2 regions of the Phreatobacter stygius genome follow, and region 1 is predicted to be linked to the other one. Evidence: predicted binding sites of a transcription regulator. Region 1 holds the regulator's gene; the other holds the start of a gene.
What was found. Region 1 encodes PhoB, which activates phosphate uptake and scavenging genes when phosphate is short. Its sites were predicted from a motif close to TGTCATNNANCTGTCAT; they were not measured.
Positions count from the first base shown of each region.

Region 1 (4,030 bases):
CGACGTGGTGGCGGCGCTGGCCCGCGCCGCCGCACCGGCAAGCCTGCCCGGCATCTACAATCTCGCCGGCGACGGCACGCTGTCGCTCGCCGAGATTGCCGGGCGCATCGGCAAGCCCTATCTGCCGCTGCCGCCAGCCCTGCTGCGTGGCGTCCTGTGGTTCGCCAACCGGCTGAAACTGACCCCACTCGGCCCGGCCCAGGTGAATTTCCTGCAATACCGGCCGGTGCTGGCCAATGACCGCCTGAAGACCGGCTTCGGTTATGTGCCGGCCCTGTCGGCGGCGGAGGCCTTTGACCGCTATTGGCGTGCGAGGCCGGCATCATGACCTTCCTCGTCATCGGCGCGGGACCGGCCGGGCTTGCCACCGCCCGGGTGTTCAAGGCGGCCGGCCTGCCCTTCGAGGTGGTCGAGCGGCATGCCGATATCGGCGGCCAGTGGCTCTATGGCGCGCCATCGAGCGGGGTCTATGCCTCGACCCACCTGATCTCGTCGAAAACCACCACGGCCTTTGCCGACTATCCGATGCCGGAAGACTGGCCGGCCTATCCACATCACGCTCAGGTTCTCGATTATCTCAAGAATTTCACCCGCCATTTCGGCCTCTACCCGTCGATCCGTTTCAACCGGGCGGTGACCCGGCTGACCCGGCAGGAGGATGGCTGGCGGGCGAGCTTCGACGACGGCACGAGCCTCGACTACCAGGGCGTGGTCATTGCCAATGGTCATCTCACCGATCCCGAACTGCCGCAGATCCCCGGCAGCTTTTCCGGCGAGCTGATGCATTCCAAGACCTACAAGAACGCCGCGATCTTCAGCGGCAAGCGCGTGCTGATCGTCGGCATGGGCAATACCGGCTGCGACATCGCGGTCGATGCCGTTCATCGCGCCTCGAAAGTCTTGTGGTCGGTGCGCAGCGGCAATCATTTCGCCCCGAAATTCCTCCGCGGCAAGCCGGCGGACGAGGCCAATCACAAGGCGAAACTTGTGCTGCCGCGCCGGCTTCGCTCGATCCTGCACGAGGCGGTGCTGCGGTTTGTTGTCGGCTCACCGGAAGATTTCGGGCTGCCGCGCCCGGCGCACCGGCTTTACGATCGCACCCCGGTGGTCAATTCGCTGGTGCTGCAGCACCTCGGCCAGGGCGACATCGCCGTCCGGCCGCCGATCGAGGAGCTCGACGGCAACCGTGTCATCTTCACCGACGGCCAGACCGACGAGGTCGATCTCGTGCTGCTGGCCACCGGCTATCGGATCACCTTCCCGTTCCTGGACGAGGCCGGGCTGATACGCGAACTGAACTGGAAGGCGCCGGCGCCGCACCTGCACCTGAACATCTTCCCGCCCACCGATAACAACCTGTTCGTCGTCGGCATGATCGAAGGCGCGGGCATCGGCTGGCCCGGGCGCGACCTGCAGGCGAAGATCGTCGCGGCCTATCTGGCGGCCCGCAAGGACGCACCCGACAAGGCCCAGTCCTTCCGCCGGGAGATCAAGCGCCATTGCGCCGCGCCCCGCCCTCGGGATGCCGGCCCCCATGGCATCTTCATCGATTTTGTCGATTACAAGCGCGTGCTCGGCAAGGGGATCGAGCGGTTGAGCTGACCTCTTTCGGCCGCCCGACGGCGGCCGGCCTCAGGCCGCGCCGGCGAAACGCTCGTTGAACGCATAACCGGAGCCGCGCACGGTGCGAATCGGGTCGGCCTCGCGGCCACGCTTCACCGCCTTGCGCAGGCGTCCGATATGGACGTCGACAGTGCGCTCGTCGATATAAACGTCGCGGCCCCAGACGCCGTCGAGCAATTGCTCACGGGTATAGACGCGCCCCGGCGACTGCATGAGGAATTCCAGCAGGCGGAACTCGGTCGGGCCCAGCGTGATCTCGCGGCCCGAGCGGTGTACCCGGCGCGTCTCGCGGTCGAGTTCGATATCACCTGACTTCAGCAGGCTCGACAGATGCTCGGGCTTGGCCCGGCGGAGCAGCGCCCGGATCCGCGCCAGAAGCTCGGGCACCGAGAACGGCTTCACCACATAGTCGTCGGCGCCGGTGGCAAGCCCGCGCACGCGCTCGCCTTCCTCGCCGCGTGCGGTGAGCATGATCACCGGCAGGCGCTCGGTCTCGGCGCGCAGCCGGATGCGCCGGCAGAGCTCGATGCCCGACAGCCCCGGCAGCATCCAGTCGAGCAGCATCAGATCGGGGACCGCCTCGCGCAGACGCACCTCGGCCTCGTCGCCGCGCATCACCGTTTCGACGCGGTAGCCTTCGGCTTCGAGATTGTAGCGGAGGAGAACGGTGATCGGCTCTTCGTCCTCGACCACCATGATGCGTGCGATCATGAGAAAATCCTTCGCAGGTTAAGTTCCGGCCGCGACGATCGTCGTGGTGTCGAGCTTCGGCCGCTCTTCGGCGAGCGTCGTGCCATTGACCACGTAGTAGATCGTCTCGGCGATATTGGTGGCGTGGTCACCGATGCGCTCAAGGTTCTTGGCGCAGAACAGGAGATGCGTGCAGGCGCCAATATTGCGCGGGTCCTCGAGCATGTAGGTCAAGAGCTCGCGGAACAACGAATTGTAGAGGGCATCGATATCGCCGTCGGATTTCCACACTTCCAGGGCGGCCGCGACGTCGCGCTGCGAAAACGCGTCGAGCACTTCCTTGATCCGCTCGAGCGCGAGCCGGGCCATGGCGTCGAAACCACCGGTCACCTTGGGCAACGGCAACGAGCCGTTGATGGCGATGACCCGCTTGGCGATGTTCTTGGCGAGATCGGCAATGCGCTCCAGGTCGGCGGCGATGCGCAGGGCGCCGACAATCTCGCGCAGGTCGATCGCCATCGGCTGGCGCCTGGCGATCACCAGGATGCCGACCTCCTCGATCTCGCGCTGCATGGCGTCGATGGTCGGATCGGCGGCGCGCACCGTCGAGGCAAGCGCGACATCGCCGCGGATCAGCGCATCGATGGCGCCAACGATCTGTTTCTCGGTGAGTCCGCCCATTTCGGCGACGCGCTGCGCCAAGCCCTTCAGCTCGTTCTCGAATGCGCTGACGATGTGCTCGGTCATGCAGGTCTCCTGGGTGGGGCTGGCAAAGGGGGCTTTTCCCTACCCTGATATGACGACGGTTCTATGCTTGGGACGTGACACATCAATGACGATGAATCACACAATGCTTCAATTGCTTAGATGAGATGCGACAAGACCGCCGGCAAGCACCCGATGGCCGACTCGGCTATTCCGCCGCGGGCGGCACGCGGCGGGCCGGCATTTCGGCGACCGGCGCCTCGCCTTGTTCGGCCGCCGCCGCGGCGGCGGTCTCCAGGCGAACCGTGAAGGTCGCGCCGTCGCGTCCCTCGCTTTCGATCGCCAGGCGGCCACGATGGCGCTTGACGATATGTTTGACCAGCGCCAGGCCAAGGCCGGTGCCGCCCTTCTCGCGGCTCGACGCCACATCGACGCGATAGAAGCGTTCGGTCAGGCGCGGCAGATGTTCGGCCGGGATGCCCGGCCCGTGGTCGCGCACCGCGACCACCGCCTCGTCGCGCCGCTTGCCGCGCGGCTCGCGCTTCAGCGTGATCTCCACCGTCTTGCCCTCGGCGCCATATTTGATGGCGTTCTGGACCAGGTTCTCAAACAGCCGGAACAGCTCGTCCTGGTCGCCCGAGACCACCAGCGAAGGTTCGGCCGCCTCCACGCCGACGCTGACGCCGAGCGTTTGGGCATAAGGGCCGAGGCTGTCGCGCACCTGGCCGAGCAGCGGCACCAGGTCGATCAGCGCCACCGGCCGGACATGTTCGTTCAATTCGACCCGCGACAGCGACAGGAGGTCGTCGATCAGCCGTGCCATGCGATTGGCCTGGGCCAGCATGATCGCCAGGAACCGCTCGCGCGCCGCCGGATCGTTTTTCGCCGGCCCCTGGATGGTCTCGACGAAACCCACGACGGAGGCGAGCGGCGTCCTGAGCTCATGGCTCGCATTGGCGACGAAATCGGCGCGCAGACGCTCCAGCCGGCGCTCTTCGGTCAGGTCGCGCAG
Region 1 is NZ_CP039690.1:1,186,402-1,190,431, forward strand. It holds gene E8M01_RS05520 (NAD-dependent epimerase/dehydratase family protein) at 1-328, shown strand, start outside; gene E8M01_RS05525 (flavin-containing monooxygenase) at 325-1,602, shown strand; gene phoB (phosphate regulon transcriptional regulator PhoB) at 1,633-2,334, opposite strand; gene phoU (phosphate signaling complex protein PhoU) at 2,353-3,060, opposite strand; gene E8M01_RS05540 (ATP-binding protein) at 3,227-4,030, opposite strand, start outside.

Region 2 (4,030 bases), 240 kb from region 1:
TAGTCTCAGCCGAACCGCCGCAGAAGGCGCATGATTCGACCAATCCAGGGGTTGCCGAGGCGCGCTTGGAGATAGGTACTCGCGGCGCGCTTGCCTACCTCTGATAAGCCTGGATAGGGCAGAACAATGGCGGCAAGCTCGGCGGCGGTCCCGCCCTTGGCTAGCGCCAGAGCGTAAAGGCCAATCAATTCAGTGGCTTCGGCACCAACGATCGAAGCGCCGAGAAGCCGGCCCTTGGCGGATATGACGAGCTTGATATGGCCCTGGCGCCGGCGCGCGGTGACCGCCCGGTCGTTTTCGGCGAAGGGCCAGCGCAAGCTCCGGGCCTTCGGGTCCAGCTTGCGCGCCTCGGCCTCGGTCAGGCCGACCTGGGCGAGCTCGGGGTCGGTATAGATGACCCGCGGCACCGCGGTGCCGCCGGTGTCGACGGGACGGCGGAACAGGATGTTCTGCGCCACCATCTGGCCGTGCCAACCGGCGACATGGGTCAATTGCGGGCCGCCGCCGACATCGCCAATGGCATGAATGCGCGGATTGGAGGTTCGCAAGGTCTTGTCGACGGTGATGCCGGCGCTGGTGAAAGCCACGCCGGCGGCCTCCAGCCCGAGATTTTCGACATTGGCCCGCCGGCCGGTCGCAACCAAGAGATGAGACACCCCGATCGCGCCGTCGTCGTCGCCGCGCCGGGCGATCAGCCGCAGCGCGCCCGGCTCGCCCTCGACCCGCGTCAGTTCGACGCCTTCGAGAAGTGCGATGCCTTCGTCCTGCAATTGCCGCCTGACCACGTCGACCATTTCCGGGTCTTCGCCGGGCAGCAGGCGGTCGCGCTCCAGCACGGTGACCTCGGCGCCGAGCCGGCGGAAGGCCTGGGCCATTTCAAGGCCGACCGGCCCGCCGCCGAGCACGCCGAGATGACCAGGACAGGCGGCAAGGTCGAAGATCGTCTCGCTGGTCAGAAAGGGCAGGGCGTCGAGGCCGGGAATATCAGGCAGCAGCGGCCGCGAGCCGGTGGCGATGACGAAGCGCCGCGCCGCTATCGTGGTGTCGCCGACGGTGACTGCCCCGGGGCCCAGGAAGCGCGCCTCGCCCTTGATCACCTTGACCCCGAGGGCGCTGAAACGGGCCACCGAATCATTCGGCGCGATGGTTGCGATCGCATCGCGGACATGGCGCATGACCTGGGCGAAATCGATCGCCGGCTCGCCGGCGCGGATGCCGAAACCCGATGCCTGGCGGATGTCATGGGCGCGCCTTGCCGCCGCGATCAAGGCCTTGGAGGGCACGCAGCCGGCATTCAGGCAGTCGCCGCCCATCCGGTCCTTTTCGACCAGCACGACCGGCGCGCCGAGCATGGCGCAGAAGGCGGCGACCGTCAGGCCACCGGAACCGGCGCCAATGACGCAGACATCGGGGGAGAGGGTTTCCGGCACGGGCGTCCTTCGGCGTCGGGAGGCTTGAGCGCTGCTTCTTTGTCGACCGGCTTTCCGGCACTGTCGAGAGCTCATTCGGTCCGGACCGGCATCCTGTTACCGGTCGCTGCGGCCGAGCGTCGCAAGCGAGAGCAGCACGGCCATCGTCATCGCGGTGTCACCGAACCGTTACGCGCCTGTCAGGCTGATCCCGCAGGGAACGCGGGTTCGACCACCCATTGGATCCCCCTCTTCGACCACCTTCCTGGAGCCTTCGATGCGCGCTCTCGTCCTCGCCGCCGCGGTTTTTGCGGCATCGCCTGCCTTCGCCCAGCAGGAATTCCCGGCGACGCTCGCCGGTCATGCCCTGCTGCCGGCGGCGACCTTCATCCAGCCGCCGGCGGATGCGCCCGCCGACCTGGCGACGCCGGGCAAGTTCACCGGCGCGGCGCGCAACGAGGCCGTCGGCTCGGTGATGGGCCGATCCGCCGGCCGCCCGACCGGTCTGTCGCTGCCGTTCCGCGGCCAGCCGGCCCAGGGTCATTCGGGCATCAAGCGCATGCCCGACGGCACGTTCTGGGTGATCACCGACAACGGCTTCGGCGCCAAGGCCAATTCGCCGGATTCGATGCTCTATCTGAACCGCTACCGGATCGACTGGGAGAAGGGCGCATTTGAACGGCTGCAGACCATTTTCCTGTCGGATCCGGACAAGAAAGTGCCGTTCCGCATTGCCAACGAGGCGACCGAGCGGCGCTATCTGACCGGCTCGGATTTCGACCTGGAGAGCTTCCAGATCATTGGCGACAAGATCTGGATCGGCGACGAGTTCGGTCCCTATCTCATTCGCATCGACATGACCGGCAAGGTCGAGGCGGTGTTCGACACGCTGGTCGACGGCCAGGTCGTGCGCTCGCCCGACAATCCGGCGGTCACCACCCCTGCGGTTCCCGGCGGTCCGGTCGATTTCCGGGTACGCCGCTCGAAGGGCTTCGAGGGCATGGCAGCTTCGCCCGATGGCCGCTTCCTCTACCCGCTGCTCGAAGGCGCGCTCTGGGACAGCCAGACCAATGCGCTCGAAATGCTCGACGGCAAGCAATATCTGCGCATTCTCGAATTCGACGTGCAGGCGGGCCGCTGGACCGGCCGGCACTGGAAGTTCGTGCTCGACGAGAACAACCTGTCGATCGGCGATTTCAACATGATCGACGCCACCACCGGCATGATCATCGTGCGCGACGACAATGAAGGCGTGCCGGAGCGCGCCTGCCCGCAGGGCCAGCGGGCCGAGACCTGCTTCCATGCGCTGCCGCGCATCAAGCGGATCTGGAAGATCGAAATGACCGATGCCAATGCCGGCGGCGCGGTGCGCAAGATCGGCTTCATCGACCTCCTGCGCATCCAGGACCCGAACAATCGCGCCCGCAAGCCCTTGTCGGGCGGCGCCTTCCAGTTCCCGTTCTTCACCATCGAGAATGTCGAAGTGGTCGATGCCGACCACATCATCGTCGGCAATGACAACAACCTGCCGTTCTCGTCGAGCCGCGATCCGAACCAGGCCGACGACAACGAAATGGCGCTGCTGCGCGTGCCGGAATTCCTGCGCGCCCGCTGAAGTCCCGGCGTTCAGGACGACAGAGGGGCCCGGCTCATGCCGGGCCCCTTTTTATGGTGTCGGTCGTGGTTCCGATCGTGGCGGACTGGCCGGTCGCCTCCGGCCGGCGGGCCCGGGCGCCTTCCAGGGTTTCGAGCACGATGGTGGCGAGACGGGCGGTGGCGGGCGCCGGCTCCGCCTCGGCCTGGCAGAGGGCAAGTGCGATGGACGGCAAGGCCGGCAGGCCGGCTTCGCCGGGATCGAGCGCGCGGACGCTTGCCGGCAGGCCCATCTCGGTGCGCACGCTCAAACCCAGGCCGGCCGACACGGCAGCCCAGAGGCCGCCAAGGCTCGGGCTGATGAAGGCCGATCGCCAGGCGAGGCCGGCATGATCGAGCGCCGTCGTCGCCGCCGTGCGCATCAGGCACGGTGCTTCGAAGGTCGCCAGCGGCACGACAGCCTCGTCGCCCAGCTGCCAGGGACCGGTCGCCGGCCCGATCCAGCGCATTGGCCACTCGCCGACACGCCGGCTGTTCAGCTTCGCCGGGCCGTCGTCCCAGGCCAGCGCCAGGTCGAGCTTGCCGGCGATCAGCCGGTCGACGATGTCGGCGTTGCGGCCAACTCTCGCCTCGATCCTGACCTTCGGATTGGCGCGGGCGAAGCGGCCGAGCACGTCGGGCAGCAGCACCTCGCCGAAATCTTCCGGCAGGCCGAGCCGGACCCAGCCTTCGAGCTCGATGCCGTTGACCGCAGCCGCGGCCTCGTCGTTCAGGTCGATCAGGCGGCGGGCATAGGCCAGCATGACCTCGCCCGCATCGGTCAGGGCCAGACCCCGGCCGGCCCGGCGGAAGATCGGCGTGCCGGCCTGGTCCTCGAGCTTTTTCAGTTGCGCGCTGACGGCCGAGGTCGACCGGCCCAAGCGTTCCGCGGCGCGGGCGAAACTGCCGAGATCGACGCCGGTGGCGAAGCTGCGGAGCACGTCGAGGTCGAAGGTTATCCGGCGCATTGATAGTCCTAAAAATTGGAA
Region 2 is NZ_CP039690.1:1,425,494-1,429,523, reverse strand. It holds gene E8M01_RS06560 (dihydrolipoyl dehydrogenase family protein) at 6-1,430, opposite strand; gene E8M01_RS06555 (esterase-like activity of phytase family protein) at 1,687-3,024, shown strand; gene E8M01_RS06550 (LysR substrate-binding domain-containing protein) at 3,059-4,009, opposite strand.
Region 2: a site for PhoB is predicted at 1,586-1,602, ahead of E8M01_RS06555 (esterase-like activity of phytase family protein). Genes of this name have one in related genera too.